Regions from separate parts of the Mycobacterium sp. E2462 genome, predicted to be linked through region 2. Evidence: predicted binding sites of a transcription regulator. Region 2 holds the regulator's gene; the other holds the start of a gene.
The links. The regulator HspR, encoded in region 2, represses chaperone genes until heat shock. The targets are predictions, from matches to a motif close to ANNTGAGTNNNNNNNACTCANNT.
Positions count from the first base shown of each region.

Region 1 (16,123 bases), on a different contig from region 2:
CTACGGCCAGGTCAACCATCGCGGCGAGATCGACCCCAACGGGCCCACCGTCGAGCCCATGGACCTCATGGTCGCCGCGGCCCGCGAGACCGCCGACGCGGCGGTCATCGACGCGGTCGACTCCATCCGGGTGGTGAACATCCTGTCGGCGCAGTACCGGGATCCCGGCCTGCTGCTGGGCCAGCGCATCGGGGCCTCCGGCTTCGGCACGCTGTACAGCCCCGTCGGCGGCAACGTCCCGCAATCGCTGCTCAACCACGCCTGCCTCGACATCCAAAGCGGCCGGGCCGGGGTGGTGCTGCTGGCCGGCGCCGAGACCTGGCGCACCCGCCGCGCCCTGCGCGGCCGGGGCGGCAAGCTCACCTGGACCGAACAGGACCCCTCGGTGCCGATGGCGGCGATCGCCGGCGCCGACGTCCCGATGGCCGGGGAGGCGGAGATCAGGATCCGGCTCGACCGGCCGGCCTACGTCTACCCGCTGTTCGAGCAGGCGCTGCGGATCGCCAACGGCGAGTCGGTCGAGGCGCACCTCGACCGCATCGGGCAGCTGTGGGCGCGGTTCAACGCGGTCGCGGTCGACAACCCGCACGCCTGGATCCGCACGCCATCGACCGCCCAGGAGATCAGCCATCCCGGCCCGGCGAACCGGATGATCAGCTGGCCGTACACCAAGCTGATGAACTCCAACAACATGGTCGACCAGGGCGCCGCGCTGGTCCTGGCGTCGGTCGAGCAGGCGACCCGGCTGGGCGTCCCCGCCGAACGGTGGGTGTTTCCGCACGCGGGCACCGACGCGCACGACACCCCGTCGGTCGCCGAGCGCGCCGAACTGCATCGGTCGCCGGCGATCCGCATCGGGGGCGCGCGGGCGCTGGAGCTGGCCGGTGTGGGCATCGACGACGTCGACTATGTCGACCTGTATTCGTGCTTCCCTTCGGCGGTGCAGGTGGCGGCGGCCGAACTGGGGCTGGCCGCCGACGACCCGGCACGGCCGCTGACGGTCACCGGCGGGTTGACGTTCGCAGGCGGTCCGTGGAGCAACTATGTCATGCACTCCATCGCGACCATGGCGGAGTTGCTGGTGGCCAACCCGGGCCGGCGCGCACTGATCACCGCCAACGGCGGCTATCTGACCAAACACAGCTTCGGCGTCTACAGCACCGAGCCGCCGGCGCGGTTCCGCTGGGAGGACGTGCAGCCCGCCGTCGCCGCCGAACCCACCCGCGAGGCGGCCGTCGAGTGGGAGGGCGTCGGCACCGTCGAGGCCTGGACCACCCCGTTTGACCGGGACGGCAATCCAGAGAAGGCTTTCCTGGCAGTGCGCACACCCGACGGGTCGCGCGCGCTGGCCGTCCTCACCGACGACGCCGCGGTGCGCGCGTCGGTGCGCGACGATATCGCGGGCGCCAAGGTTGCCGTCAGCGCCGACGGCGGCGCCATTCTGCAGTAATCCAACCGGCGCCACACACCAGCTCGTCAGGGCCGCGAGCGGGGTAACGGTCGCGTAGGTGCTAGCGGCCTGCCTATGGTTTAGGCGGATGTTGGGGGAGGTGGGCCCGGGTGCAGATCCTGGTTACCGACGCCACCGGAGCGCTCGGGCGGCTGGTGTCCGTGCAGCTGATCGCTGCCGGCCACTCCGTCACCGGCATTGCTGAACTCCCGCATCCGTGTTTGCACGGCAACGTCGAGCTTGTTTGCGCATCGCTCCGTGAGCCGGTGCTCTACGAGCTCACCGCGCAGGCCGACGCGGTGCTGCACCTGGCGCCGGTCGACCCCAGCGCGCCCGGCGGCGCCGACGTCGACGGCCTGGCGCGGGTCACCGACGCCGCCGCCCGCGCCGGCGCCCGGCTGCTGGTGGTGTCGCAGGCCGCGGGCCGGCCGGACCTGTACGGGCCGGCCGAGGAGCTGGTCGTCGGCAGCTGGGGGCCCAGCCTGATCGTCCGTAGCGCGCCGCCGGTGGGGCGCCAACTCGACTGGACGGTGTGCCGCACGGCGGCCACGGTGTTGCGGGCCAAGGTCACCGAGAGGCCCTTGCGCGTCCTGCACCTCGAGGATCTGATGCGGTTCCTGGTCGCCGCGGTCGACACCGACCGGACCGGCGTGGTGGACCTGGCCACCCCCGACACCGTCAACGTGGTGACCGCCTGGCGGCTGCTGCGCGCGGCGGACCCACGGTCGCGGGCGCAGCGAGTCCGCGGCTGGGCGACGCTCTTCCCGGACATGAATGTCGCTCAGATACAAGAGGATTGGGCGTTCGAGTTCGGCTGGCACGCGCTGGATGCGGTCGCCGACACCGCCCGGGGGCTGGTGGGCCGCCGCCTGGGCGCCGCGGGCGCGACCAACCGCGGCGGCCAATTCCCGCTGCCCGTGGAGGTGCAACCGCGCCCGCGCCCGTCGCAGCGGGTGCGCGGCGCCGCGCCCGAGGGGGTCGACGGCGAGTTCGACGACCGCATCGACCCCCGGTTCCCGGTGTTCAGCGGCGCCGGCCTCGCCGAGGCGCTGCCGGGCCCGCTCACCCCGATCACGCTGGACGTGCAGATGAGCGGGCTGCGCACCGCGGCCGGCGTGCTGGGTCGCACCCTGGCCCTCGGCGGGGAGGTCGACCGGGAGTGGGCGAGCCGGGCCGTCGCGGTGTTCGGCCACCGCCCCTACGTCGGGGTGTCCGTGAACATCGTCGCGGCCGCCCAGCTGCCGGGCTGGGACCAAGACGCGCTGACCCGTGACGCGCTCGTTGGGCAGCCGCAGGTCGGCGACCCGCTGCCGTTCGGGGATCCGCCGCTGGCCGGGGGCGCGCGGGGATCGGTCGCCAAGGCGGTCGCCGCCGGGCGCTCCGTCGCGCTGCTGCGCCACCTCCGGCGCGACACCCGCGACTACGTCGCCGCCGCGACCGCCGAGCACCTCGACGCGACCTCGCTGACGACCCTGCCCGACGCCGGCCTCGAGGTGCGAATCCGGTTGCTGCGCGACCGCATTCACCAAGGTTGGATCCTGACCGCGCTGTGGCTGATCGACACCGGCGTCACCGCGGCGGCGCAGCGCTCGAGGGGTGCCGGCACGGTCCCCGGTATCGGGATGATCACCGACACGTCCCTGGTCGCCGGCGAACTCGCCGAGTTGGCGGCGCTGTTGCGCGCCGACCCGGCGCTGTGCGCCCTGGCCCGCCAGGGCAACGTGGCCAGCCTTCGTGCGCTATCCCCGCGGACCGTCGCCGCCATGGACGCCGCCGTGGACCGGCTGCGGCATCGAGGACCGGGCGAGGCGGAGCTGGCCGCCGCGACCTTCGCCGACGACCCGACGCTGCTGCTGGCGGCGGCCGCCGCCGAAGCGGACGCGCCGACTCCCGGGCCCGCGCGGGCCGTCGACCCTGCCCGCGGCTCGCGGGAGCTGGCCTACGACGCCACGCTTCGTTTCACCCACGAACTGCGAACGACGTTGCGCGAGTTGGGGGCCCGCCGAGTCGCGGCCGACACCGCCGACGCCGTCGACGACGTGTACTACCTCACCTGCGACGAGCTCGTCAGCATGCCCGCCGACGCCCGGTTGCGCGTCAAACGCCGCCGCGCCGAGCGGGACCGCCTGCAGGCCCAGCGCCCACCCGAGGTCGTCGACGGGGCGTGGACGCCGGTCGCCGACGGCGCCACGGGCTGAGCGCTCAGGCCAGCAGCTCGCGCAGCCGCAACGCGTTGCGCACCGCGTGGCCGCCGAGGTCGTTGTTGAAATACATCCACACGTCCTTGCCGGCGGCGCCCCAGTCGGCGATCAGGTCGGCCCACCGCCGCAGGTCGGAGTCCGGGTAAGAACCCTCGTACATGGCGTCCGGATCGGGACCGTGCATCCGCACGTACACCAGGTCGGTGGTGGCGCGCGGGATGCACGGCAGCCCCGCGCCGCTCATCACCACGTAGGCGGCGCGGCGGCGTTCCAGCACCTCGAACACGGCGGGGTCGTTCCACGACGGGTGGCGCAGCTCGACGGCCACCCGGATCTCGGCGGGCATGCCGCTCAGGAAGGAGTCCAGACGCTCGTCGTCGCGCTGTTGCTCGGGGTGCAGCTGCACCAGCAACACACCGTGGCGATCTCCCAATGTGCGCCAACAGCTTTCGAAGCGCTCGATCCACGGCTCGGGCGAGGCCAGCCGGCGGTAGTGGGTCAGCCCGCGGTGTGCTTTGACCGACATGGTGAACCCGGGCGGCAGCTGCTCGCGCCAGCCCGCGAACGTGGCGTCCTTGGGCCAGCGGTAGAAGCTGGCGTTGAGCTCCACGGTGTCGAAAACCTCGACGTAGCGCGCCAGCCGGCGCCCGGCCGGTGTCCCGGTGGGGTACAGGACGCCGGCCCAGTGGTTGTAGGACCACCCGGAGGTGCCGATCCGGACGGTCAACCGGTCAACCGCCGACGCACGTCGTCGTCCAGCGACGCCCGGACCAATGCGGCGGCCAGGCGCGCATTATCCTGCGGGGCAAGCGAACTCAGCTTGGCCGGGCTGGTCGGCAGGCCCAGTTGCCCGGCCGCGGCGGTGGCGCGGTCGTCGAAGTAGGGCCGCACCCAGGTCCACACGTCCTGCACTTCCCGCAGGTAGATGTCGGCGCCCGTGTCGCCGATTCCGGTGAACGCCTTCAGGAACCGCTTTGCGGTGCCGGCGTCGCCCCCGCTGCGCTCGGCCAGGCCGCGCAGGTCGCCGGAGTACTCGGCGTTCACCCGCTCGGCCATGGCGGTCAGGCGGGTCGCCGAGCTTTCGTCATAGCGGACGTAGTGCGCGCGCCCGAACGCGTCGATTACGGCCCGGCGCTCGGCGGCCAGCACCGCCTTCGGGGTGCGCAGGCCGGCCCTGAACAGCTCCCGGGCGGCGCTCGTCGCGATGGCCGCGTCGATCGGCTTGCTGGCCAGCATGCACAGCACCAGCAGCTGGAACAACGGCATCGGCTTGTCGCGGATCGTGATTCGCGCCTCGGCCGCGTACGTCGTCCCGGCGACGTCGAGCAGCCGACGCGCCACCTGTTGCGGCTTAGCCATACCGCCTCGCGTACCCGCACCCTGTGCCAGCGAACCGCGCGCTCACTTGGGCGGCAGGCCCCGCGCGTAGTCGGTGCCGCGGCGCACCCAGCCCTGCAGTTGGCGGTGGGTGCGCAGGGCGGCGGCGTCGACATGGAGCCAGCCGCGCATCTCGCGGCCCGCCATCACCATCGGGGTCACGTGCGGACGCCGCAGCAGTGTGTCGGTGTCGCCCACCCGGACCAGCAACCCGCCCCGGCCGCTCGCGGCCACCGCCATGTTGCCGTTGACGAGGAACGCCAAGCCGCCGAACATCCGTTTCTCCACGACCCCGCCCTCGCGGGCGAGGCATTCCCGGATCCCGTTGGCCAGGTCTTCGTCGTAGGCCATCCGCCAAAGGTAACGCCGAGCGTGACGACGGTGTCACGCTCGGCGCTGATGTGACGTCGCTGTCACAGGTAATCAGGCGGCGGCGACCGCACCTTGGGTGGCCGGTTCCAGCGCCTGGGCGACGATCTCGGCAACGTCGGTCATCGGTTTGACCGTCAGGGCCTCGAGCACCTCGGCGGGCACGTCGTCCAGATCCGGCTCGTTGCGCGCCGGGATGAACACCGTTGACAGGCCGGCGCGTTGCGCGGCCAGCAGCTTCTGCTTCACCCCGCCGATCGGGAGCACCCGCCCGTTCAGCGTGACCTCGCCGGTCATGCCGACGTCGGAGCGGACCTGCCGCCCGGTCGCCATCGACACCAGGGCCGTCACCATCGTCACACCGGCCGACGGCCCGTCCTTGGGCACCGCGCCCGCGGGCACGTGCACGTGGATGCGCCGGTCCAGCGCCCTCGTGTCAATGCCCAGCTGCTCGGCGTGCGAGCGGACGTAGGACAGGGCGATCTGCGCCGATTCCTTCATGACATCGCCCAGCTGACCGGTCAGCTGCAACCCGGCGTCGCCGTCGGTGGCACCGGCCTCGATGTAGAGGACGTCACCGCCCAGGCCGGTCACCGCCAGGCCCGTCGCCACGCCCGGCACCGCCGTGCGTTCGGCCGACTCCGGCGTGAACCGCGGCCGGCCGAGGTAGCCGACCAGGTCGGGCTCGTCGATCGTCAGCGGGGCCGGATCGGCCGCCAGCTTGGTGGTCGCCTTGCGCAGCGCCTTGGCCAGCAGCCGCTCGAACTGCCGCACGCCCGGCTCCCGGGTGTAGTCGGCGGCGATCTTGCGCAGCGCGGCGTCGGTGAGGGTCACTTCGTCCTCGGTCAGCGCCGCCCGCTCCCGCTGCCGCGGCAGCAGGTACTCGCGGGCGATGGCAACCTTGTCGTCCTCGGTGTAGCCGTCGATGGTCACCAGTTCCATGCGGTCCAACAGCGCCGACGGGATGTTCTCGATCACGTTGGCGGTGGCCAGGAACACCACGTCGGACAGATCCAGGTCCAGGTCCAGGTAGTGGTCGCGGAACGTGTGGTTCTGCGCCGGGTCCAGCACCTCGAGCAGCGCCGCGCTCGGGTCGCCGCGGTAGTCGGAGCCCACCTTGTCGATCTCGTCCAGCAGCACGACGGGGTTCATCGATTTCGCCTCGCCGATCGCGCGGACGATCCGGCCCGGCAACGCACCGACGTAGGTGCGCCGGTGGCCACGGATCTCCGCCTCGTCGCGCACGCCGCCCAGCGCGACGCGCACGAAGGAGCGGCCCAGCGCCCGCGCGACGCTCTCACCCAGCGAGGTCTTGCCGACGCCGGGAGGGCCGGCCAGCACCATCACCGCGCCGGAGCCGCGACCGCCGACGACCTGCAGCCCGCGCTGCGCCCGGCGGGCGCGCACGGCCAGGTACTCGACGATGCGGTCCTTGACGTCGTCCAGCCCGTGGTGGTCGGCGTCCAGCACCGCCCGCGCGGCCACCAGGTCGGTCGAGTCTTCGCTTTTGACGTTCCACGGCAGGTCCAGCACGGTGTCCAGCCAGGTGCGGATCCAGCCGCTCTCCGGGCTTTGGTCGCTGGACCGTTCCAGCTTGCCGACCTCACGCAGCGCGGCCTCCCGCACCTTCTCGGGCAGGTCGGCGGCCTCGACGCGGGTCCGGTAGTCCTCGGACCCGTCCGGTTCGCCTTCCCCGAGTTCCTTGCGGATCGCCGCCAGCTGCTGGCGCAGCAGGAACTCCTTCTGGGTCTTCTCCATGCCCTCGCGGACGTCCTCGGCGATCTTGTCGTTGACCTCCACCTCGGCGAGGTGGTCAGCGGTCCACTCGATCAGCACCCGCAGCCGCTCGGTCACGTCGACGGTCTCCAGCAACTGCCGCTTCTGCTCGTTGCTGAGGTAGGACGCGTACCCGGAGGTGTCGGCCAGCGCCGACGGATCGGTCAGCCGGTTGACGTAGTCGATGATCTCCCACGCCTCGCGCCGTTGCAGCATCGCGAGCAGCAGCTTCTTGTACTCGGCCACCAGCGTCTTGATCTCGTCGGTGGTCGCGGCGTCGGGCACCTCGGTCACCTCGACCCACAGCGCGGCGCCGGGCCCGGACGCGCCGGCCCCGATCTGCGCCCGGCGCTCGCCACGTACCACGGCGGCGGTGCCGCCGCCGGCCACGCGTCCGACCTGCAGAATCTTCGCGATCACCCCGTGGGTGGGGTAGCGGTCATCGAGGCGCGGGGCGATGAGCAGCTGCCCGGAGTCGCTCGCCTGCGCGGCGTCGATCGCCGCCCGAGCGGCGTCGTCCAGCGCGATCGGCACGACCATGCCCGGCAACACGATGGTGTCGGTGACAAACAGCACCGGCACCGACTTGGCTTCAGCCATCAATCCTCCAAAAGTTGAGTCTGATGCGCTTAACCCAGGAGGTGGCCGGTTTGTTCCCGCGGCCGGGTCGGTTCGTCGAACGTGAAGCTAACTTCACGCTCGACGACGAACGTGAAACTGGCTTCACGCTCGATCGGCTAGCCCGGCCCCAGGCGGCGCAGCTGCGTCACGTGCCGGGGCGAGAGCTCCTCGAGGCAGGTGACGCCCAGCAGCCGCATCGTGCGGGTCAGCCCCTCGGCCAGGATGTCGATCGCGCGGGTCACGCCGGCCTCGCCGCCGGCCATCAGCCCGTACAGGTAGGCCCGCCCGACCAGGGTGCAGCGCGCCCCGAGCGCGATCGCCGCCACGATGTCGGCGCCCGACATGATGCCGGTGTCGACCAAGATCTCGGTGTCCGCGCCGAATTCGCGCGCCACCGCGGGCAGCAGGTGGAACGGCACCGGGGCCCGATCCAGCTGGCGCCCACCGTGATTGGACAACACGAGGCCGTCGACGCCGCGCTCGACGACGGCGCGGGCGTCCTCGAGCGTCTGGATGCCCTTGACCACCAGCTTGCCGGGCCACTGCGCCTTGATCCACTCCAGGTCGTCGAAGGTCAGGCTGGGGTCGAACATCGTGCTCAGGTATTCCGCGACGGTGCCCGGCCACCGGTCCAGCGACGCGAACGCCAGCGGCTCGGTGGTCAGCAGGTCGAACCACCACTTCGGGTGGGGCACCGCATCTAAGACGGTGCGCAGCGTCAGCGTCGGCGGGATGGTCATGCCGTTGCGGTTGTCGCGCAACCGGGCGCCGGAGACCGGCACGTCGACCGTGGCCAGCAGCGTGTCGAAACCCGCGTCGGCGGCGCGTCGCACCAGCGCCATCGAGCGCTCCCGGTCGCGCCACATGTACAGCTGAAACCACTTGCGGCCCTGGGGAACAGCGCTCACCAGGTCCTCGATGGCGCAGGTGCCCAAAGTAGACAGCGAAAACGGGATTCCCGCCGCGGCGGCCGCCCGCGCCCCGGCGATCTCGCCCTCGGTGTGCATCAGCCGGGTGAAGCCGGTGGGCGCGATCCCGAAGGGCAGCTCGACGGACCGCCCGAGCACCTCCCAGCCGGTGCTCACGCTGCTCACGTCACGCAGGATCGTGGGGTGAAATTCGATGTCGCGGAACGCTTGTCGGGCACGCTCGATGGACAGCTCGTCTTCGGCGGCCCCGTCCGTGTAGTCGAACGCCGCCCTGGGCGTGCGCCGCTTGGCGATGCGGCGCAAGTCCTCGATGCTGAAGGCGTTGGCGAGCCGCCGCTTGGTCGCGCTGAACTGTGGCCGCTTGAACTGCATCAGCGGAGCGAGATCGTGGAAGCTGGGCACTCGTCGATTGACCGCCATATGTGCCACCGTAGTCATATGGATCCCGTCGGCGACCCCTTCGACCTCGCCCGTTTCGTCGAGGCGCAGGAACCCGTGTACGACGACGTCGTCGACGAACTGCGTAATGGCCGAAAACGCAGTCACTGGATGTGGTTTGTGTTCCCACAGCTGCGCGGCCTGGGCGGCAGCGCGATGGCGGTGCGCTATGGCATCGCCTCGCTGGAGGAAGCCGGCGCCTACCTGCGCCACGACCTGCTGGGGCCGCGGCTGCGCGAATGCACGGATCTGGTGAACCGGGTGCGGGGACGCACGGCGGGCGAGATCTTCGGTTCGCCCGACGACGTGAAACTGCGGTCGTCGATGACGCTGTTCGCCCGCGCCACCGACGACAACGACGCGTTCGTCGCCGTGCTCGACCGCTACTACGGCGGCGAGGAGGATCCCGTCACGGTGGCCCGCCTCGGCGGTGCCTAGCGCGGGCTCAGGATCCGCCAGCCGTGCGGTTCCACCGTCACCGCGTCGACGACCTCCGGCGGCGGCGCGGCTGACCCGCCGAGGACCTCAGCGCGCCCCACGCCCCAGTCCGACACCGCGACCCGCAGCGGCTTGTCGTCGATGTTGAGGGCGACCAACAGGGCGTCGTCGCCGCTGCGCGCGGCGTAGACGTAATGGCGGTTTTCCAGGCGCGCCGCGGTGGTCGATGCCCGGTGCAACCACGGGTGGCGGCGGCGCAACCCGATCAGAAATTGGTGCAGACTCCACACCTCGGCGCCGAACGCGTCCAAAGGCTGTGGGGGAGAGCCGAATTCGGGGCGCACAGCGTCGTCGCCACCGAACCGTTCCTCCTTGACGGCGCGGAATCCGAACTCATCGCCGGCGTAGATGCTGGGGACGCCGCCAACGGTGAGTAGCAACACCAGCGCGTGCGCCAGGTGGCGGGAGTCGTCGAGCTGGCTCGCGATGCGGGTGACGTCGTGGTTGCCGACGAAGGTGAGCGGGGCGAACCGGCGAAGAAAGTCGTTGTGCCGCTGCAGGGCCCAATCGAGCTCGAAGAAATTGCCGTCGTTCAGACCGCTCCAGATCGCCTTCCACAATTCGTACTGGGTTGCCGAGTCGAACCTGGCCGCCTCGACCGCGGCGGCGTAGTCGCCGTGGATCAACTCCCCGACGAACCAGGCGTCGGGGTGGCGCTCCCGCGCCCGCGGCAGCGCGGCGGCCCAAAACCGTGGTGGTACGGCGTAAGCGGCGTCGAGGCGCCATCCGTCGGCGCCGCGGTCCAGCCAGTGGCTGAGTACGTTCACGGTGTAGTCGAGGACTTCGGGGTTGTCGTGGTTGAGGGTGATCAGGCCGTCGTGACCCTCGAAGGTGTGGAATCGGCCGGGGCGCCCGCGAAACCAGCGCGCGGCCGCGGCGTGATCGGCCGCGGCGACGTCCGCGGCGGCGCGATAGCGGGCGAAGTCCTGGCCGACGTGGTTGAACACCCCGTCGAGCAGCACCCGCAGCCCGCGCCGGTGCGCCTCGGCGATCAGGTGGTCGAAGTCCGCGTCATCACCGAGCCGCGGGTCAATGCGGTAGTGATCGGTGGTGTCGTATCCGTGCGTGCGCGAGGCGAAGATCGGGCCCAGCGCCAGGCCGGAGGCGCCCAACGCGACGGCGTGGTCCAGCCAGTCGACGAGCCGCCGCAGCCGGTGTTCCTCGGGCCGCGGCGGCTCATTCGACGCCGCCGTGGGATAGGCGCCCACGAAGCCCAGGGGATAGACGTGCCACCAGATGGCGTGGTCGACCCAGGACAGCCCCGTCACGGCGCGGCGATCAGCCGACGCCCGCCAGCGTCTGGGCCGCGGCGATCGCCTGGGCAACCCCGGAGACGATGGCCGCGGCCTTCAACGCTTCCTGGATGGATTCGCGGCTGACGCCCGCCTCGCGCAGCGTGTGCTCGTGGGCGGCGACGCAGTCGGGGCACCCGTTGATCGACGACACCGCGAAACACCACAGCTCGAAGTTCGCCTTCGCCACGCCGGGGTTGGCGATGATGTTCATCCGCAGCCCCGCGCGCAGGTCGTCGTACTTGCCGTCGAGGAACCCGCGGCCGCGGTAGAACACGTTGTTCATCGCCATGATCGACGCCGCGCCCAGGGCGGCGTGGTAGGCCTCGGCGGACAGCGTGTCGGCCGCCTCGGTGCCAATCTCGCTGAGCACCTGCGGGTTTCGTGTGGCCGCGGCGCAGGCCAACAGAGTGCCCCAGAGCTGCTCCTCGTTGAGCTCGGTGGTGCGGCTGATCGAGCCGAGGTTCAGCTTGAGGTCCTTGGCGTACTCGGGCAGCGCTTCTTTGAGGTTGTCTATGCTCATCCTGGTCTCCTCGTCCGACCTCTCGACCTTAGGGGGAATGACCGAAGTCCGGGCCTTTAATCAGGCCCGGACCACGGATCACGCGCGGGCGCCGCTCAGGCGGAAGCCTTGAGCAACTCGCCGGCGTTCAGCGTCGGGTCGCCCTTGCGCCAGTTGCAGGCGCACAGCTCGTCGGATTGCAGCGCGTCGAGGACTCGCAGCACCTCTTCGACGTTGCGGCCCACGGAACCGGCCGTCACGGAGACGAACTGGATCTCGTTGTTGGGGTCGACGATGAAGGTGGCCCGGTCGGCCACGCCGCCGGCGTTGAGGACGCCGGTGGCCAGGCTCAGCTCCCGCTTGATGTCCGACAGCATGGGGAACGGCAGGTTCTTCAGGTCCTCGTGCTGGGCGCGCCAGTTGAAGTGGACGAACTCGCTGTCGATGGACACCCCGAGCACCTGCGCGTCGCGGTCGGCAAACTCGTCGTTCAGCTTGCCGAACGCCGCGATCTCGGTGGGGCACACGAAGGTGAAGTCCTTGGGCCAGAAGAACACCACGCGCCACTTGCCCTCGTAGTCGTCGCTGCTGACCGTCGTGAAGTAGTCCTCGGGCTGCTTGGCGTCGACCTTGGACAGATCACCCGCGATGAGCGCGGTGAGTTCGTAGGCGGGGAACTGGTCGCCGATGGTCAACAAAGGCATATCGCTCCTTAATTGGATCAAGTCAAGTTTGGTGGTCTACGCCCATGGTGCCGTCTACCCTTGTTGAAGTAAAGGTGATATTTCCCACTACACTTATAGGCATGCCCGATAAGAGTTATCAGCCCACGATCGCCGGCCTGCGGGCGTTCGTCGCAGTGGCGGAGAAGCGTCAATTCAGCAGTGCCGCAACGGCTCTCGGCCTCAGCCAGTCCACCTTGTCGCAGGCGCTGGCCGCCCTGGAGGGCGGCCTGGGCACCCGGCTGGTCGAGCGGTCGACCCGGCGTGTCCTCTTGACGGCGGAGGGCGCGCAGCTGCTGCCGCGCGCGCAGGCCGTCGTCGACGCGGCAGACGCGTTCACGGCCGCGGCCGCCGGCTCCGCCGACCCGTTGCGCAGCGGGATGCGCCTGGGGCTCATCCCGACGGTCGCGCCGTATGTGCTGCCGACGGTGCTGGCGGGGCTCGCCGAGGAGTTGCCCGGGCTGAACCTGCGCGTCATCGAGGACCAGACCGAACGCCTGCTCACGGTGCTGCGGGAGGGGGCGCTGGACGCGGCGCTGATCGCCCTGCCCGCGGACGTCGGCGGTGTCACCGCAATCCCCATCTACGACGAGGATTTCGTGCTGGCGTTGCCGCCCGCACACCCGCTGTCCGGCAAGCGTCGGGTGCCCACCACGGCGCTCGCCGAGTTGCCGCTGTTGCTGCTGGACGAGGGGCACTGCCTGCGCGACCAGGCGCTCGAGGTATGCCACATCGCGGGGGTGCGCCCCGACCTGGCCAACACCCGGGCGGCGTCGCTGGCGACCGCGGTGCAGTGCGTGACCGGGGGGCTCGGCGTGACTCTGATCCCGCAGACCGCCGTGCCGGTCGAGGCCTCTCGCAGCCGGCTCGGCCTGGCGCAGTTCGCGGCCCCCCGGCCGGGTCGGCGGATCGGGCTGGTGTACCGGTCCTCCAGCGGCCGCGACGAGTCCTACCGCCGGCTCGCCGCGACGATCGGTGAACTGGTCGGCAGTCAACACCAGGTCCGGCTGGTGAAATAGGCCGCGCCCGCGGCGGTAGGTTCGGCGCATGGAGAAGGTGATCGCGGTGCTGATGCGCGCCGAGCCGGACGACGACTGGTGCGCCCGGCAGCGGGGCCCCGTCGCCGACGCGCTGCTGCAACTGGGACTGCCGGGACTGGCGATCAATGTCCGCGACGCCCCGGTGCGGAACTCGCTGATGACCCTGACCACGCTGGACCCGCCGGCCGCCGCGGTGGTCAGCATGTGGACGCAGCAGTGCTACGGCGACCAGCTGCGAGCGGCGCTCGGGCTGCTCGCCGGCGAGTGCGAACGGCTCGCCGCCTACCTGGTGACCGAGTCGGTGCCGCTCGAGGCGCCCGCCGTCGAGCCGGGGACCGCGACACCGGGATTGGCCAACGTCGCGCTGCTGCGCCGGCCCGCCGGCCTGGACCGGGAGACGTGGCTGGCGCGCTGGCAAGGCGACCACACGCCGGTGGCCATCGAGACGCAGTCGACGTTCGGTTACACCCAGAACTGGGTGGTGCGAGCCCTGACTCCCGACGCGCCGGGAATCGCCGCCATCGTCGAGGAGTTGTTCCCGGCGGAGGCCGTCACCGACCTCAGGGCGTTCTTCGGCGCCGCCGACGACGCCGATCTGCACGACCGCCTGAGCCGGATGGTCGCCAGTACAACAGCATTCGGCGCCAACGAGAACATCGACACCGTGCCCACCAGCCGGTACGTGCTCCGCTCGCCGTTCAAGGACTGAGGTGGTGGTCGTATGACAACGCTGGACGAGGCCGTCGGGCTGGCGGCGGCGGACAGCGGGCTGGCGGTGATCTCGACGGTCCGCGCCGACTCGACGGTGCAGGCGTCGCTGGTCAACGTCGGCCTGTTGACGCACCCCGACGGGGGCCAACGGGTGCTCGGCTTCACCACCTACGGCAAGGTCAAGCTCGCCAACCTGCGGGCGCGCCCGCAGCTAGCGGTCACCTTCCGCGACGGATGGCGCTGGGCCACCGTCGAGGGCCGCGCCGAACTGGTCGGCCCCGACGACCCGCGGCCGTGGCTCGCCGACCCCGACCGGCTGCGGCTGCTGCTGCGCGAGGTGTTCACCGCCGCGGGGGGCACCCACGACGACTGGGACACCTACGACCGGGTGATGGCCGACGAGAGGCGCGCCGTCGTGCTGATCGACCCGACCCGGGTCTACAGCAACGGTTGAGGCCGATAGGCTCTCAAGCCGTGACGCTGCAGATCAACGACGATAAGCGGGTACGCACTCTCACGCTGAATCGGCCGGAGGCGCTGAACGCCTTCAACGAGGCGCTCTACGACGCCACGGCCGAGGCGCTGTTGGCCGCCGCCGACGATCCGGAGGTGGCGGTCGTGCTGCTCACCGGCGCGGGCCGCGGATTCAGCGCCGGCACCGACCTCACCGAGATGCAGGCGCGCATCACCGACCCGGATTTCACGCCGGGCAAGCACGGTTTCGTCGGCCTGATCGACGCGCTGAGCGCGTTCCCCAAACCGCTGATCTGCGCGGTCAACGGCGTCGGAATCGGGATCGGTGCCACCATTCTCGGCTACGCCGACCTGGCGTTCATGTCGTCGACGGCCCGGTTGAAGTGCCCGTTCACCAGCCTGGGCGTGGCGCCGGAGGCGGCGTCGTCGTACCTGCTGCCCCAGCTGGTCGGCCGGCAGAACGCCGCCTGGCTGCTGATGTCGTCGGAATGGGTCGACGCCGACGAGGCGCTCCGCATGGGTCTGGTCTGGCGCGTCTGCGAACCCGACGAACTGCTGACCGAGGCGCGCCGGCACGCGGAGGTCCTGGCCGCACGCCCCATTGCCAGCCTGATGGCGGTGAAGCACACCATGACCGAACCGCTGCGCCCGCAGATCGCGGCGGCCAGCGCCCGGGAGAACGCTCACTTCGCCGAGTTGATGGGCGCCCAGGCCAACGCCGCGGCGCTCGCCGAATTCAACAGAGCGCGCTAGGCCGAACCGCAAACCGCTACACCGCGGGCGCCGTCTCCATGTTTGCTGCGGCGGCGATGATGGCCCGCAGCGTGCGCCGGCAGCGCCCGCAGTCGGCGCCGGCACCGCACGCGGCGGCCACCTCCTTGGACGTGGAGGCGCCGCGGGCGACGACGTCGCACACCGTCTGATTGGTGGCTCCCACACACAGGCACACGTACATCAGCGCCACCCCCGCACGCAGGCAATCCCTTCGTCGAACGCTCCCGCACGCGACCGCGGGCCGGTGCCGAAGTGGTGCTCCCGGATCATCAGAAGTCCCCTCGAACTCGCCGCCGCATATCGCCGCATATTAGATGAGTCTAACCTAAGTCGATAAGCGCAGTCTAACCTAAGAATGCCTGGGCGCGGTCCACGCCGCGACGCGGTGAGCGCAGCCAAACCTTGCTGGAAGATTCGCTGTGCGCGTGGCAAAGTGCTGCTACAGCCCAGGGGGTGCGCATCCGCCCGCCATGGCCCGCCGCGACAGCCCGTCCACACCGGAGGAGTGATTCATGCAAGGGGATCCGGAGGTTTTGCGCCTGCTCAACGAACAGTTGACCAGCGAGCTCACCGCGATCAACCAATACTTCCTGCATTCGAAGATGCAGGACAATTGGGGCTTCACGGAACTGGCCGAGCACACCCGGGCCGAATCGTTCGACGAGATGCGGCACGCCGAGGCGATCACCGACCGCATCTTGCTGCTCGACGGGCTGCCCAACTATCAGCGCCTGTTTTCGCTGCGCATCGGCCAGACGCTGCGCGAGCAGTTCGAGGCCGACCTGGCCATCGAGTACGAGGTGCTGGAACGCCTCAAGCCCGCGATCGTCTTCTGCCGGGAAAAGCAGGACAGCACCACCGCCAACCTCTTCGAGCGGATCGTGGCCGACGAGGAGCTGCACGTGGACTACCTGGAGACGCAGCTGCAACTGATGGACAAGCTCGGCGA
Region 1 covers NZ_LZKC01000298.1:1,034-17,156, reverse strand. The annotation lists gene A5714_RS15035 (acetyl-CoA acetyltransferase) at 1-1,450, shown strand, start outside; gene A5714_RS15030 (hypothetical protein) at 1,561-3,648, shown strand; gene A5714_RS15025 (DUF72 domain-containing protein) at 3,653-4,378, opposite strand; gene A5714_RS15020 (endonuclease) at 4,375-5,010, opposite strand; gene A5714_RS15015 (TfoX/Sxy family protein) at 5,053-5,379, opposite strand; gene lon (endopeptidase La) at 5,452-7,773, opposite strand; gene A5714_RS15005 (alpha-hydroxy acid oxidase) at 7,911-9,143, opposite strand; gene A5714_RS15000 (DUF1810 domain-containing protein) at 9,162-9,599, shown strand; gene A5714_RS14995 (alpha-amylase family glycosyl hydrolase) at 9,596-10,927, opposite strand; gene A5714_RS14990 (alkyl hydroperoxide reductase) at 10,938-11,474, opposite strand; gene A5714_RS14985 (peroxiredoxin) at 11,570-12,157, opposite strand; gene A5714_RS14980 (hydrogen peroxide-inducible genes activator) at 12,259-13,194, shown strand; gene A5714_RS14975 (EthD domain-containing protein) at 13,223-13,924, shown strand; gene A5714_RS14970 (TIGR03618 family F420-dependent PPOX class oxidoreductase) at 13,937-14,380, shown strand; gene A5714_RS14965 (enoyl-CoA hydratase/isomerase family protein) at 14,401-15,153, shown strand; gene A5714_RS14960 (bacterioferritin-associated ferredoxin) at 15,170-15,355, opposite strand; gene bfr (bacterioferritin) at 15,687-16,123, shown strand, end outside.
Region 1: lon (endopeptidase La) is a predicted target of HspR. The motif match lies at 7,786-7,808, and genes of this name have one in related genera.

Region 2 (16,123 bases):
CGCGACGCCGCGGGCGACTGGGTCGGCAGGCTACGGCCCCGCCTGCGCGCCGGCATGGCCTGCTGGCTGGCCATCGTGCTGGCCTGGCTGGCGCTGGCCGGGGTGGCGGCGACGGGCGCACGCACCGAGTTCGGCGGCAGCAGCCCCGCGGCGGCGGTCCCGCAGGCCGGCACGCTGCAGGTCAGCGGGACGGGAACCGTCAAGACGATCCCGTGCCACGGCGGCTATCTGTCGGTGAGCGGCCGACTCAACACCATCACCGTCACCGGCCACTGCACCAGCGTCAGCGTCTCCGGTGACGGCAACCGCGTCGCGGTGGATAGCGCCGACGCGGTGAGCGCCGCCGGGACCGACAACGCCGTCACCTATCACTGGGGCGCGCCGAAGATCGTCGATGCCGGCACCACGAACACCGTCCGGCAAGGCTGATACGGCGGTTTCGCCCCGGCTGATGTGCGGGCGACCCGCCTACAATCGGGGCCCGTGAGCCTTGAGGACCGGGATGCGTTGCGGGTGCTGCGCGATGCCTTCGGCCCGGACGACTCCGGGTCGGCGAGCGAGTCCGGCGAGCTGGTCCACCGGTTCTACACCCAGTGGTTCGCCCTGGACACCGCGGTGCGGGACCTGTTTCCCCCCGAAATGAGCGGGCAACGGCTGGCGTTCGGCAAGGCGCTGCACTGGGTGTACGGCGAGCTCGTGGCCCAACGCGCGGCCGAGCCGGTGGCCTTCCTCGCCCAGCTGGGCCGCGACCACCGCAAGTACGGGGTGCAGCCGGCGCATTACGAGACGCTGGGACGCGCGCTGCTGGCCGCCCTGCGCGAGCACGTCGGCGACGCCTGGACCGGTCCCGTCGACGACGCCGCGCGGCAATCGCTGAACCTCATCACCGGGGTGATGAGCGGCGCCGCCGCCGCCGACGAGGGGCCGGCCTGGTGGGACGGCACGGTGATCCAGCACATGCGGGTCTCGCGTGACCTGGCGGTGGTGCGGCTGCAGCTCGACCACCCGATGGACTACTACCCCGGCCAGTACGTCAATGTCCACGTGCCGCAGTGCCCCCGGCGCTGGCGCTATTTGAGCCCCGCCATCCCGGCCGACCCGGGCGGCGGCATCGAGTTCCACGTCCGCCTGGTGCCCGGCGGGCTGGTCAGCACCGCCATCGTCAACGAAACCCGGCCCGGCGACCGGTGGCGGATGTCCAGCCCGCACGGCGGTCTGCGGGTGGACCGCGACGGCGGGGACGTCCTGATGGTCGCCGGCAGCACGGGCCTGGCGCCGCTGCGGGCCCTGATCATGGATCTGAGCCGGTTCGCGGTGAATCCCCGGGTGCACCTGTTCTTCGGCGCCCGGTACGGCTGCGAACTTTACGACCTGCCCACCCTGTGGCAGGTCGCCTCGCACAACCCGTGGCTGTCGGTGTCACCGGTGTCGGAGTACGGCCGCGACCCGTCCTGGGCGGCCGACTACCCGGACGTCACACCCCCGCGGGGCCTGCACGTGCGCCAGACGGGCCGGCTGCCCGCGGTGGTGACCAAGTACGGCGGCTGGGGCGACCGGCAGATCCTGATCTGCGGCGGCCCCTCGATGGTCCGCGCCACCAAGGCCGCGTTGATCGCCAAAGGCGCACCCCCCGAACGCATTCAGCACGATCCGCTATGGAGGTAGCCATGCACGTCGTCACACTGCGCGATGCCGCATCCTCGGTGACCGCGCAGTTCGTCCCCGAAGCCGGCATGATCGGCACCTCGCTGAGCGACGGCGGCGTCGAGCTGCTCGGGCAACGCCGCGGGCTGGACGCCTACCTCACCGACGGCAAGACGATGGGCATTCCGATCCTGTACCCGTGGGCAAACCGGCTGAGCGACAACACCTATAGCGCCCAGGACGAGACCGTGACCTTGACGCCGGGCCGCAACCGGGTCCGCGCCGACCCGAACGGGCTGCCGATTCACGGCATCCTGGCCGCCTACCCACGATGGCGGGTGACGGCTCAGTCGGACAACGAGCTGACCGCCGAGGTGGATTTCGCCGCGGATCCCGAGTCGCTGGCCGGCTTTCCGTATCCGCATCTGCTCTCGGTCGCGGTGCGGCTGGCCGAGCGGACGCTCACGGTCACCGCCACCGTCACGGCGAGCGCCGATAAGGCCGTTCCGCTGTGCTTCGGTTTCCACCCCTACCTCCACCTGCCCGACTCCGGTCGCAGCGACTGGGTGATCGAGACGCCGCCGCTGCGACACCTGGAGCTCGACGGGCGGGGATTGCCTACGGGCCGAACGGAATTGCAGCCGGCACGGTCGGAGCGGTTGGGCGACAAGGCTTTCGACGACGCGTTCGACCAGGTCCCCGACGGCGCGGTGTTCGCGGTCAGCGACGCGTGCCGCCGCGTCGAAGTGCTGTTCCAGCAGGGTTACTCGGCCACCCAGATCTTCGCGCCACCCGCGGAGGACCTGGTGTGCTTCGAACCGATGACCGCACCCACCGACGCCCTGCGCCGCGGCGGCTACCGGTGCGCGCAGCCGGGTGAACCGGCGGTCACGCGGTTCGCGATCCGCGTCTAAACGGACGACGACGGGCGGCCAAACGGTCGCTCGACGAGTGCTGAAAAAAACACCGGGCGACGGTACTCTTAGCCCATCCTGGGCAGGAGGATGCACCGTGAGCCCTGGTGACGACCGGACAACGATCGAGGAGTTGCTGGACCGCGCAGTGCGGGCCAGCAACGACGGTGACCGCGTCACCGCAACCACGCTGGCCGGCCAGGTTCTTTCGGTCGACCAAGGCAATCCGGAAGCCGAGGATCTGCTCGCCGCGCCTGTTCGCCACGGCGAACTTCGCCGCCTGACTTTGATGTTTGCCGACCTCGTCGATTCCACGGCGCTGTCCACCCGGTTGGAGCCCGAGCGCTATCACGCTTTGGTCGGCCGTTACCGCGGCGAGGTGCGCCGGGTCATCGACGAATTCGGGGGACACATCACCTCGATCAAAGGCGACGGCTTGTTCGCGGTGTTCGGCCATCCCACTCCGCATGAGGACGACGTACGGCGCGCTGTGGCGGCGGGTTTGGACATCACCCGCGCCGTGGCCCGGCTCAGCGCCCGGGCCGAACGCAACTTTGGTGTCCCGGTCGATGTGCGGGTGGGGATTCACCGCGGCCTGGTCTATCTCGATACCGGGCAGGATGACGTCTATGGCTTCGCCGCCAACCTGGCCGCCCGCCTCTGCGGGGCGGCCGAACCCGGCACGGTGGTCGTGTCGGATGCCGTCGCCGCGTTGATCGGGCAGGTGTTCGAACTCGGAGCCCGCCCGGCGGCCCCGCTCAAGGGCGTCGACGGCCTGACCACCCATCACCGGGTGCTCGGCGAGCGCGCCGACGCGGCCCCCGCGACCCTGCCGCCGCTGATCGGACGTGACCGGGAGCGCAGCTACCTGCGCCGAAGCTGGCAGCAGGCGCGCGAGGGGGTGCTCACCACCGCGGGCGTGGCGTTTCGCGGTGAGCCGGGGATCGGCAAGACCCGACTCGTCGCCGCCGCGGCCGAACTGGCCCGCGACTCGGGTGCACCCGTGGTCGGATTGTTCGGCTCCCCGCTGCATACCGACACCGGCCTGCATCCGGTTCGCCGGCTCGTGGAACGGCGCTGCGGTATCAACCGCCTCACCGAGGGTCGTGAGCGCCTGCGGCTACTACAGGACGAATTAGCTTGCAGCGACCTAGATCCCGACACCGCGACCCCCTTGCTAGCGCCGGTCATCGGCGTCGGGCCCGAGCACGGCTACCATCCGGCCGCGGTAGAGGGCCGGACGCTCTACGAACTGATCGGTGCGACGGTTCGGCACTACGTCCTGGCATGCCTGGGCGACCAGCCCGGGATGGTGATCGCCGAGGATGTGCACTGGTTCGATCCGTCGACGCGGGAACTGCTCAGCTCGTTGTTGGCCGGCGCCGACGGCCGGCTGCTGCTGGTCCTGACCGGTCGCGACGAGAACTGGGTGGATAGTAGTTGGCCGGTCGAGCTTTTCGAGCTTTCACCGCTGACCGACGAACAGTCGCACGCGCTGATCACCGCCCTCGCCCCGTCAATCGGTGCCGATCAGCGGGCCGAGGTGCTCGAGCGCTGTGATGGCGTGCCGTTCTACATCGAGCATGTGGTGAGCCAGCTCGACGGCGCGCCGGGGGTTCCCGAGGCGCTGTACGAGCCGCTGTTCGCCCGGTTGCACCACGCTCGCCCCGAAGTGGTGCCCGTGGTGGAGGCGGCCGCCGTCATCGGGCGCGCGGGGGATCTCCCGCTGCTTCGGGCCGTGGTGGGCCACGACGTCGACGACGTGGTGGTCGAACTCGTGCGCGCCCGAGTGCTCGAACGGCGCGGAGCCAACGGTTGGCGGTTTCGGCACGAGCTGTTTCGGGAGGTGGCCATCGAAGTCGCCCCTCCGTCGCTGGGCCGGGAACTGCACGCGCGCGCAGCGCGCGCGCTGATCGACGCGGCGCCCGAGATCGAGCCTGATTGGCGCGTGGTGGCGGGTCATTTCGAGCAGGCGGGTCAGTTCGAGGAAGCTGTCGCCGCGCATCACCGAGCGTCGCTCGACGCCCGACGCCGCGGAGCCGTCCACGAAGCGCTGGCCTGTCTGACCGACGCTCTCGCTCAGCTCGCCAACTGCGCCGCGCGGCCAGAGCGCGACCGCCAGGAAATCGCCATCCGCATGGAGCGCGGTTTCCTCACCGGCGCAACTCAAGGCAGCATGAGCGGTGATGGCCCCGCGGACTATCAACGGTGCCTCGAGCTGGCGAGTAACGGGAACTACGCCGACGAACTGCTCACTGTCCTGACCGGTTTGATCGGTTACTTCGTGCCGCGGGCCGAATTGCGCCGCGCGCACGACCTGCTCGACTCGCTGTCGAACCGGATCGCTACGACGCGGCCCTGGAGCCTGCCGGCGATCGCATCGGTCCTGGGGTCGGTCCTCTGGCTTGAAGGCGATTTCACCGCCTCCCGGGAACACCTGATGCGGGCACTGGCCGACGGTTCCGCCGCCGATCCCACCGTGTTGGACACCGCGTGGTGGGTCCACGTCGACCCGATCTCGTTGGCGCACACGTACATGGCGCTCACCTACACCGTGGGTGGTGACCTCGACCGCGCACACACGGAGTTGACCGATTCGTTCCGGCGCTGCGATCGGCTGAACTTTCCGCGCAACGTCTACAACCGGGCAAACACCTATTACATGGAGATCTGGGTGCGATTGGAATCCGACCAGATCGACACGGCCGCAACGCTGGCCACTGAGTTGCAACAGCTCAGCGAGCGGTCCGGGCTCGATGTGTGGCAGCTGGTCGGCAGAACGGAACAGGCCACCGTCAAGGCGCTGGCGGCGTTGAAGGCCGGGGCTGACGCCGCCACGCTGACGGCCCGTGCCGAGAAGCTGGCGCGGTGGGTGGACGGCTCCCGGCGCATGCACCTGAACATGTTCCTCACGTTCCACGATGCGATCATCGGCCGGCTTCTGCTCGCTGCGGGCCAGCCGGACCGGGCCAAAGCCCGCGTGGAGTGGGCGCTGCAACATGCCGAACAGACGGGAATGCACTTTTACGACGGCGAGCTGATGCGGGTGTGGGCCCAGACGCTCGCCGACCCCCACCGCCATCGCGACGCGCTCCACGCGGCGCACGAGCTCACTCGGCGTCAGGGCGCGGCTCTCTTCGAATTGCGCTGCGCGCTGGACTGTTTCGTCGTTGATGGCGACAAAGCACCGGTAGTCGACGTGGTCGGCCGTTTCCCCGGCGATACCCGATGGCCCGAATTCACCCGGGCGACCCAGATCTTGTCGTGACGAGACGATCGGTCAGCGGTAGCCCTTCTTCGGCCTGTGCGGCGTGTTCGACACTTCTTCCAAGGCCGCAAGGTTGCCGGCCACGTCCCGGCTCTCGTGTTTGGCGACGGCGCGAACCAGTGCGGGGAACGGGCTGAACCGGCCTGGCGGCTGCAGGTACCAGGAGCCCAGCGCCGCCGTCCAGGCCTCCTGGTGCACCGTCCGCTGCGCGACGTTGGAGAAATTCGTCGCCAGATAGAAGGCGAAATCCCAAGCTCCCTGGCGCAACTTGATGAGCGACCGCTCGAGAAAACCGATTTCACCCGGTATCAGCAGGCGGGTCCAGCGAAGTTCCGGGGAGAGCCGATCGAGGACCCTCAGGACGTCGGGCAGCTGCTTGCACAGGATGGTATTCACGCGGTTGTAGTCGTCGGCCAAACTGTCCATCGCATGCCCGGCGATCGCCCAGACCGCCAAACCCAGGTCGAACGTGATGTGCGCGTTCAGCCCTGCCATCATGTGTTGCAAGATGATCGCCTGACCGTCGTGGTCGCCGAGGAAGGCGACCTTCCAGGGCAGGGTCGGCTGGTCGCCGGGGTCGCAGTACGCGTTCAACGCGTCGAAATAGCGTGTCGCAAAGGCGATATCGAGCGCTTCCATGCGCGGGCCGTCGTCGAAGACGCCGTCTTTGACCGCGTCGCGAATCGCCAACGTGGTCCGTTTGTAGAGAACGGCGAAGTAGCCGATGTGGCTTTGCGATGCAGCGGCCCAGTCGACGGTGTCATCGATGGTGCGCAACACGTCACCGAAGGTCGTGGGTGTGTTGAGGTGCTTCAGCGGGGATGTCACGCCGACAACTCCCAGCTGCGTGCAAGGTGATCGGGAATGTCGAAAGCCGCACGCTGCCCGCCCCGTTGCAGCCGGAACAGACCGTGAAACACGTCGCGCCCGAAGGGCCGCACCAGCTCCGACATCCGTTGGTAGCGGGGGGAATCGCGTTCCGTTTGGCCAAAAATGTGCACGAAAATCCATTGGGAGACGCGTTGCAGCTGCCCCAGGTCGTCGGTGAGATCCGACGCCGGCACCTTCAGCATGTCGGCGATCTCGTCACCCACCAGATGACGAATCAACGGCGGCACCGTCTCGTCGAACTTGTGGAAGGGCGTCATCTCGTCGAGGAGATCCATGAGCGCAGCGGTCATCTGCTGCCCTTCGGGGGATGCCATGAAGTGCCTGCGCCGGATCGCGGCGACGAGCGCGGTGGCGTCGTCGATGCCCCGAACCAGCATCGCGTCCTCGAGGCCCAGCAGGTGACCGATGACGTTCCAAAGGTGCAGGTACGCCTCGGCGTCCTTCGTGGAGACCCGCACGCCCAACCGGCGCAGTGGCCCGACGGGTACGTAGGAGAACGACAGCATGGTCCCGGCGAGGTCCTCTTGGTTGATCGGCACCCCCCAGGCGGGATGCCAGAAGCCGGGATTATGGAGGTCACGGGTATGGATCAGCTGGCGGACGGCCGCGTGCATCAGGCGCACGTGCTGGATGGTGCGAAAACCCTTGCCGCGCGGTTCAAAGCTGCCGACAGCGAGCACGTTCATCAGGAACTGCCCGGTCTCCATCACTCGTCGTCGGGCGTTGGTGTCGAGCTGAGCGGTCACGCATAGCACCTTCACCCCTTTGGCCGCCGCGTACGCCGACGGCAACGAAGCACAGAACAGGCAGACGGCAATCTGCAGTCCCCACGTTTCGTAGAGCTGCTGCCCCCGCCTGATCTTGGCCGGGTCGGCCCAGTCCGGCAGCGTCATGTCCTCGCTGAGGTAGTCCTGCAACGGTCGGGGCAAACTCGCCGGAACGAGTTGATCGTTATCGACCAGGGTGCGCAGCACGTCGTTGACGACGCTGACATCGCCCGCCTTGAAAACGGCCTTCATGACGTTGTCGGCAGACGGATCGCCATGCTCACGCATGCGATCGAGCTGCGCGTCCGTCCATCGGGAGACGTTGTCCGCACCCGCCATGCAGGCAGCTTGTCAGACGAGCGGCGCCTTTTGCGAGGGCTCACGCGCAGTTAACGTAGCGCCGCCCCGCAATAGAGTAGTGCGCTCGCGTCAGCCGCGACCCCGCCGTGGTTGCCACACCACCAACGCGGTGCTCTTGGGCACCACGGCGACGTCCCGGCGCTGACCGGCCCGCACCTGCGCGAGCTCCTCGGTGAGCTCCTGAATCCGCGATTGCAGCGCCTCGACCTGATTGGTCAGCTCGATGATGCGCTTGATGCCGGCCAGGTTGACGCCCTCGTCCTGGGACAGCCGCTGCACTTCACGCAGCAGGTCGACGTCGTGTTCGGAATACCGGCGTCCCCCACCGGACGTGCGGCTCGGGCTGACCAGCCCGAGCCGGTCGTAGGTGCGCAGCGTCTGGGCGTGCATGCCGGCCAGTTCGGCGGCCACCGAGATCAAAAACGTCCTGGCGCCCTGCCCCTTGGAGTTCTTGGCCATCAGCGGTTACCCGCCCATCCGGCCCGCGGGTCAAAGCCACTGGCCCGCTCGGCGGCCGCATACGCCTCCAGCGCCTCCTGGGCCGCACCCTCCACGTTCGGCGGGACGGCCACCTTCACGGTGACCAGCAGGTCGCCGTTGCCGCCGTTGCGCTTGGGCACGCCGCGTCCACGCACCCGCAGGATGCGGCCGTCGGCCGTGCCCTTGGGGACCCGTACGCCCACCTTGCCGTCCAGCGTCGGCACCGAAATCGTTGAGCCCAGGGCCAATTCGGTGAAACTGACGGGCACGGTGACGGTCAGGTCGTCGCCGTCACGGCCGAACACCTTGTCCGGACGGACGTGCACCGTCACGTACAGGTCACCCGACGGGGCGCCGCGCAGCCCGGCTTCGCCCTGACCGGGCAGCCGGATGCGCTGGCCGTCCTCGACGCCGGGCGGGATCCGCACGTTGATGGTGCGGGTCCGGGTTGTCACACCCGTTCCCTTGCACTCGTCGCACGGGTGCTCGATGATCGAGCCGCTGCCCCGGCAGTCGGTGCACGGCTCGGAGAAGCCGAACGCGCCCTGGTTGCGGTTGATGACGCCGGAGCCGTTGCAGGTCGGGCACACCTTCGGGCTGGTGCCCGGCCGAGCACCGCTGCCATGGCAGTTGGTGCACGGCGCGGGGCTGGTCAGCCGCAACGGCATCGCCACGCCCTTGGCGGCCTCGACGAAGTCAAGCTGCGTCTCGGTCTCCAGGTCGTTGCCGCGCCGCGGCCGGCTCGGTCGGGCGCCCGCGCCGCGACCAAACAGGCCGCCGAACAGGTCGCCGATGTTGGTGCCGCCGCTTCGGCCGGCGGCGTCGAACAAGTCGTTGAGATTGAACTCGGCGCCGTCACCGCCGACCCCGAACCCGCCGTAACCGCCGGTGTCGAACCGGCGGCCGCCGAGCCCACCGCCTGCGAACAGGCGGCGGGTCTCGTCGTACTCCTTGCGCTTGGCGGGATCCGACAACACGTTGTGTGCCTCCGAGACCGCCTTGAAGCGTTCGCCGGCGGCCGGATTGTCGGGGTTGGCGTCCGGGTGGAGATCGCGCGCCAGCTTGCGGTAGGCGCGTTTGATCTCTTCGGGACTGGCGTCAGAGGAGACGCCCAGCTCCTTGTAGAAGTCCTTTTCGACCCATTCACGCTGGGCCATGTCGCGTCACCCCCTCACCACTTTCTTTTTCTGTGTCTTCCGATGTGCTGATTGTGTGGTCTAGTCACCGGCTGCGCCGGCGTTATCGCCTGATTCGGCCGGTGCGGATTCCGCCGAATCGTCGTCGGCCACTGCGTCGACGACACCGACTAGAGCGTGGCGCAGGACCTGGTCGCCCAGTCTGTAGCCCTGCCGCATCACCGTGCCGATCACGGGGCGAGAGCCGTCGCCCTCGTGCTGCACGGCCTCGTGCAGCACCGGGTCGAAGTCCTCGCCTTCCGCACCGAACGCGGTGAGGCCCAGGCCCGACAGCGCGCTGTCGAGCTTGTCGGCCACCGACTTCAGCGGCCCGGTCTCCAGATCGCCGTGCTTGCGGGCCCGTTCGAGATCGTCGAGCACGCCCAGAAGCGGATTGACGACGGCCGCCTTGGCGCGGTCCGCCGCGGCCTGCTGGTCACGCAGCGCCCGCTTGCGGTAGTTGGCGAAGTCTGCCTGGACCCGTTGCAGGTCCGCGGTCAGCTCGGCGATCTTGGCGTCCGACTCCCCGGCCGCGGCGGCCGGGGCCGCCCCTCCCGGCTCCCCTTTGCTTTCGGAGCCGGGAGGGGCGTGCCGGACTTCACCGGTTTCCGGGTCGATCCGCCGTTTGTCGGTGACCGTCACGTGCTCGGTCGGATTGCCCTCCGGATTGCCCTGCGTCACTTGGCCTCCCGTTCATCGTCGACCACCTCCGCGTCCACGACGTCGTCGGCCGAGCCCGCCGCGCCACCGGGCTCCCCGGCGCCGCCGGCCTGGCCTCCCGCGGCCTGCGTGGCCTCGTAGATGGCCTGACCGAGCGCCTGGGACTCCTGGCCCAGCTTCTCCATCGCCGACTTGATCGCGGAAATGTCGGTGCCGCCCAACGCGGTCTTGGCCTCGGCCACCGCGGCGTCCACCTTGTTCAGGGTGTCCTCGGGAACCTTGGACCCGCCCTCGGCGCCGCGCTGTTCGCTCACGAACTTCTCGGTCTGGTAGACCAGCGTCTCGGCCTGGTTGCGGATGTCGGCCTCTTCGCGGCGCTTGCGGTCTTCCTCGGCGTGCGCCTCGGCGTCCTTGATCATCCGGTCGATCTCCTCCTTGGACAGGCCGGAGCCCTCCTGGATCTTGATCGTGTTCTCCTTGCCGGTGCCCTTGTCCTTGGCCGTGACGTGCACGATGCCGTTGGCGTCGATGTCGAAGGTGACCTCGATCTGGGGCACGCCGCGCGGCGCCGGCGGGATGCCGGTGAGCTCGAAGGAGCCGAGCAGCTTGTTGTGCGAGGCGATTTCGCGCTCACCCTGGAACACCTGGATCTGCACCGACGGCTGGTTGTCGTCGGCCGTGGTGAAGGTCTCCGACCGCTTGGTCGGGATGGTGGTGTTGCGCTCGATGAGCTTGGTCATCACGCCGCCCTTGGTCTCGATACCCAGGCTCAGCGGCGTAACGTCCAGCAGCAGAACGTCTTTCACCTCACCCTTGAGCACCCCCGCCTGCAGCGCGGCACCCACGGCCACCACCTCGTCGGGGTTGACGCCCTTGTTGGGCTCCTTGCCGCCGGTGAGCTCCTTGACCAAGTCGGTCACCGCGGGCATGCGGGTGGAACCGCCGACCAGCACGACGTGGTCGATCTCGGACACCGAGATGCCGGCGTCCTTGATCACCGACTGGAACGGCTGACGGGTGCGGTCCAGCAGATCCTGAGTGATCTTCTGGAACTCGGCGCGGGTCAGCTGCTCGTCGAGGAACAGCGGGTTCTTGTCCGCGTCGACGGTGATGTAGGGCAGGTTGATCGAGGTGCTCTGCGAGCTGGACAGTTCGATCTTGGCCTTCTCGGCGGCCTCACGCAGCCGCTGCATCGCCATCTTGTCCTTGGTCAGGTCGATGCCGCTGGTGCCCTTGAACTTCTCGACCAGCCAGTCGACGACGCGCTGGTCCCAGTCGTCACCACCGAGGTGGTTGTCACCGCTGGTGGCACGAACCTCGACCACGCCCTCGCCGATCTCGAGCAGGGACACGTCGAAGGTGCCGCCACCCAGGTCGAAGACCAGGATGGTCTGTTCCTTCTCGCCCTTGTCCAAGCCGTAGGCCAGCGCCGCGGCGGTCGGCTCGTTGACGATGCGCAGCACGTTGAGGCCGGCGATCTGGCCGGCTTCCTTGGTGGCCTGGCGCTGGGCGTCGTTGAAGTAGGCGGGCACGGTGATGACCGCGTCGGCGATGTCCTCGCCGAGGTAGGCCTCCGCGTCACGCTTCAGCTTCTGCAGGACGCGCGCGCTGATCTCCTGCGCGGTGTAGTTCTTGCCGTCGATCTCCACGGACCAGTCGGTGCCCATGTGCCGCTTCACCGAGCGGATGGTGCGGTCGACATTGGTCACCGCCTGGTTCTTGGCGGGCTGGCCGACCAGCACCTCACCGTTGCGCGCGAACGCGACGATGGACGGGGTCGTCCGCGAGCCCTCGGAGTTGGCGACGACGACGGGGTCGCCACCCTCCAGGACCGCGACGACGGAGTTGGTGGTCCCGAGGTCGATACCGACCGCACGAGCCATAGTGATTCCTCCTGATGATGTAGAGCGTCTGTGGTGCCACTATGCTGAGTGAACCCCGCTCAAGCCTGCCTCTCGGGCGATGGGCTGTCAACCCAATCTTGAGTCCGGGCCACTCAACTTGTCGATGATGTTAACGGGCTCGGGCGCCGTCTTGTTCCCGGGGGCCGCCACAGTCAGGGCACACTCGAGGGCCCGCGCTCGGGAATCGCGCCCTCCAACAGCGCGAGCAGGGCCTTCGTGGCCGCGCTGGGCGGGCGGGCGGCGGCGGTGGCCAGGTAGAGCCGCCACAACAGCTCCGCGTCGCTGATCGGGATCCAGACCAGGTTGGTGCCGTCGAGGTCATCGAGGTCGTCGAGGAAGAATTCGCTGAGGAACCCGATGCCCAGGCCATTGCGCACGTGCGCGGCGATCGTGCCGACGTCGGCGACCTCGAGCGAGATGGCGCGGTCGATCCCGGCCGCGCGAAAGGCGTTGTCGACGACGGTTCGGTTGCCGTAACCGCGGGGGGAGTCGACGAAGGCGAGGCCCGCCAGTTCGGCCAGCGCCACCGCGTCGCGGTGAGCGAGCGGGTGCCCGGCGGGGACCACCAGCACCAGTTGCGCCTCGATGACCAGGCGGGCCCGCAGATCGGCCGGCGTCTCGCCGGTGAACACCAGCAGCGCGAGGTCCAGCTCGCCGTCGCGCAACTGCTGTTCGAGGCCGGCGGTGCCGGCGGTCGCCGACCGCAGCTGCACGGAGATCCCCGGGTGCTGCGCGTGCAGCTTCGCCAGGATCGCGGGGATGTCGATCGCATTGATCGACGTCAGTGTTCCCATGGTGACCGTGCCGCCGATCCCGCGGGGGGCGGTCACGGCCCGTCGTGCATCGCGGGCCGCCTCGGTGATCTCGCGGGCCCGGGGGCGCAGCTCCTCCCCCGCGGCGGTCAACGCCACTCCGCCCGGGTGCCGGACGAACAACGCCACGCCCAGGTCGCGTTCGAGCGCCTTGATGGTCGCCGAGACCCCCGACTGCACGACGTGGAGCCGGGCTGCGGCGCGGGTGAAGCTTCCGGTGTCGGCGACGGCGAGGAAGTATTCGAGGTGGCGAAGCTCCACTCAGCCATTATCACCGTTCGTGCTGGGCCCATCACGAGTTGTCGTTGGCCGCCGGCGTCGAGGCGCACGTAGGTTCGATGCCGGTGAAATGCCCGCAGCGCAGCCCGCTTTGAGCAGCCGCTGCCGACGCGACGATCATGCCGGATGGTGCCCCGTGAATCAGCAAGCGCCCGTGACCGAGTTGACCGAGGTGCGGTGGTCGTCTGCCGCCCCCGACGACCGTTTCGCGGTGGAGAACCCCGCCACTGGCGAGGTGGTCGCGGTCGTCCAAGGGTCCGGGCCCGAGGAGGTGGACCGGGCCGTGCGCACGGCCCACGCGGCGCACCTGACCTGGAAGCAGCGTCCGGCCCGCGAGCGCGGTCGCTATCTCCGTCGGGTAGCCGAGGTGCTGCGCGAGCATGCGGACGAGATCGCGGCGCTCGAGTCGCGCGAGATGGGCAAGCCGGTCAGCCAGGCGCGCAACTTCGACGTCGAGGCCGCGATCGGCATCTTCGAGTACTTCGGCGGGGTGGTTGAGGCGTTGCCCAGCCAGGCGCGCGATTACGGTCCCGTGTTTGACCTGACGACGTTGGAGCCCTTCGGGGTGATCGCCGGGATCGTCCCGTTCAACTGGCCACCCATCCACACCGCGGGCAAAATCGCCCCGGCGTTGGCGGTGGGCAACGCCGTCGTGCTCAAACCCCCGGAGCAGACGCCCTCGGTGGTGCTGCGCATGGTCGACCTCATCGGGTCGGCGCTGCCCGACGACGTGGTGCACGTGGTGCCGGGCGCCGGGCCAGTGGGCGCCGCGCTGGCCGGACATCGGTTGGTGGGCAAGGTGTCGTTCACCGGTTCGCCGGTGACGGGTTCGGCGGTGCTGCACAGCGTGGCCGACAACCTGACGCCGACGCTGATGGAGTTGGGCGGGAAGAATCCGTTGGTGGTGTTCGACGACGCCAGCCTGCCGGAAGCCCTGCTGGCCGCCGTTGACGGCGGCTTTTTCAACCAGGGCGAAGCCTGCACCGCGGCGTCGCGAATCCTGGTGCACGACAGGGTCTTCGACGAGTTCACCGACAAACTGTGCGCCGCGGTGCGCCGGCTGCGCGTGGGCGACGGCGCCGATCCCGCCACCGACGTCGGGCCACTGGTGACACCGGCGCAGCAGCAGCGCGTGTTGTCCTATCTGGACATCGGCGTCAAGGAGGGCGCGCGCATCGCGGCCCAGGCGCCGATGCCCAGCGACCCCCGGCTGGCGAGCGGCTGCTTCGTGCCGCCGACGGTGCTCACCGGGGTGACGCCGACCATGCGGGTGGCCACCGAGGAGATCTTCGGGCCGGTGGTGTCGCTGATCCGCTTCACCGATGACGACGAGGCGGTGCGGATCGCCAACGGCACCCCCTACGGTTTGGTCGCGGCGGTGTTCAGTCAGGACATCGAGCGGGCGCTGCGGGTCAGCCGCCAGATCCGCGCCGGGGCGGTGCTGGTCAACAACTATGTCCGGATTTCCATCGGGACGGGGTTCGGCGGCGTCGGGCACAGCGGCGTCGGCCGGGAACACGCGCAGGAGACGCTCGCGGAATACGGGTACACCAAGACGATTCGGCTGGCCACGCGCCGCGAGGAGCTGCCGTATTGGCCCGCGGCCGCCCGCGTGCTGCAGGACTGACGAGAAAAGGACAGCCGATGCGGACCATCGCCCTCGAAGAGCACTACGCCACGGAGAGCTTCCTGAACGGGCCGGGCGCGTGGCTGTCGTCGCGCGCGGGAATCGTCGAGCCGATCGCCGACCTGGGCGACGGGCGGATCGCGGCGATGGACGACGGCGGCATTGATATGGCCGTCTTGTCGCTCGCCGCGCCCGGCGTCGAGCAGCTCGACGCGACCGAGGCCGTCGGCCTGGCCTGCGCCTGCAACGACGAGCTCGCCGCGGCGATCGGCCGCCACCCCGACCGGCTGGCCGGCTTCGCCGCGTTGCCCGTCAGCGCGCCGGACGAGGCGGCCGCGGAGTTGCGGCGCGCGGTGCGCGAGCTCGGCTTCCTCGGCGCGATGATCAACGGGCACAGCCAGGGTCGTTACCTCGACGACCCGTTCTTCGACCCCATCTTCGCTCAGGTCGCCGAGCTGAACGTCCCCATCTACCTGCACCCGACGGTGCCGCCGGCGGGCGTCATCGAGTCCAGTTATGCCGGCTTCGCGCCGGAGGTCAGTTTCGCGTTGGCGACGGTGGGCTGGGGCTGGCACATCAACACCGCCACCCACGCGCTGCGGATCATCCTGGGCGGCGTGTTCGACCGCTACCCCTCGCTGCAGATCGTGATCGGTCACATGGGCGAGGCGACGTCGTTCATGTTGCCGCGGTTCGACGCCACCCTCAAACCCGAACTGACCGGGCTGCGCAAGCCCGTGAGCTCGTATCTCCGCGAAAACTTCCACTACACCTTCGCCAACTTCAACGACGCCGCGACGTTCGCGAACCTGGTGGCCCAGGTCGGGATCGGCCGGGTGTGTTTCTCGGCCGACTATCCGTTCGGGTCGATGGGGGCCTCGCGGGAGTTCCTCGACGGATTGCCGCTGAGCCGCGACGACCGCGCGCGTATCAGCCACCGCAACGCCGAACAACTCCTCGGCCTTCGCTGCTGAAATACGTTGCCCCGCAGGGTTTTCGGGCAGTAGCACGCGCGCCGAGGCGCCCCACTGGGTATCTTCTCTTCCACCGAAGACATCACCGACGTTGGGGGCGAATCCATGGGGCAACTCGACGGCAAGACAGCCTTGGTCACCGGGGCGACATCGGGCATCGGGCTGGCGACGGCGCGGGCCATAGCGGCGGAAGGCGCGCATGTCTTCGTCACCGGCCGCAGCCAACAGGGCGTCGACGAGGCGGCCGATTCCATCGGCGACGCGGCCACCGGGGTGCGCAGCGACATCACCGACCAGGGTGACCTCGACGCGCTGTTCGAGGCGATTCAGACCCGCGGCGCCGGTCTCGACGTGCTGTTCGCCAACGC
Region 2 covers NZ_LZKC01000111.1:667-16,789, reverse strand. The annotation lists gene A5714_RS27570 (DUF3060 domain-containing protein) at 55-429, shown strand; gene A5714_RS05355 (FAD-binding oxidoreductase) at 484-1,665, shown strand; gene A5714_RS05350 (aldose 1-epimerase) at 1,668-2,558, shown strand; gene A5714_RS05345 (adenylate/guanylate cyclase domain-containing protein) at 2,656-5,826, shown strand; gene A5714_RS05340 (DUF5995 family protein) at 5,839-6,654, opposite strand; gene A5714_RS05335 (oxygenase MpaB family protein) at 6,651-7,823, opposite strand; gene A5714_RS05330 (heat shock protein transcriptional repressor HspR) at 7,914-8,303, opposite strand; gene dnaJ (molecular chaperone DnaJ) at 8,303-9,481, opposite strand; gene grpE (nucleotide exchange factor GrpE) at 9,542-10,180, opposite strand; gene dnaK (molecular chaperone DnaK) at 10,177-12,042, opposite strand; gene A5714_RS05310 (LysR family transcriptional regulator) at 12,216-13,136, opposite strand; gene A5714_RS05305 (aldehyde dehydrogenase) at 13,291-14,781, shown strand; gene A5714_RS05300 (amidohydrolase family protein) at 14,799-15,755, shown strand; gene A5714_RS05295 (SDR family oxidoreductase) at 15,861-16,123, shown strand, end outside.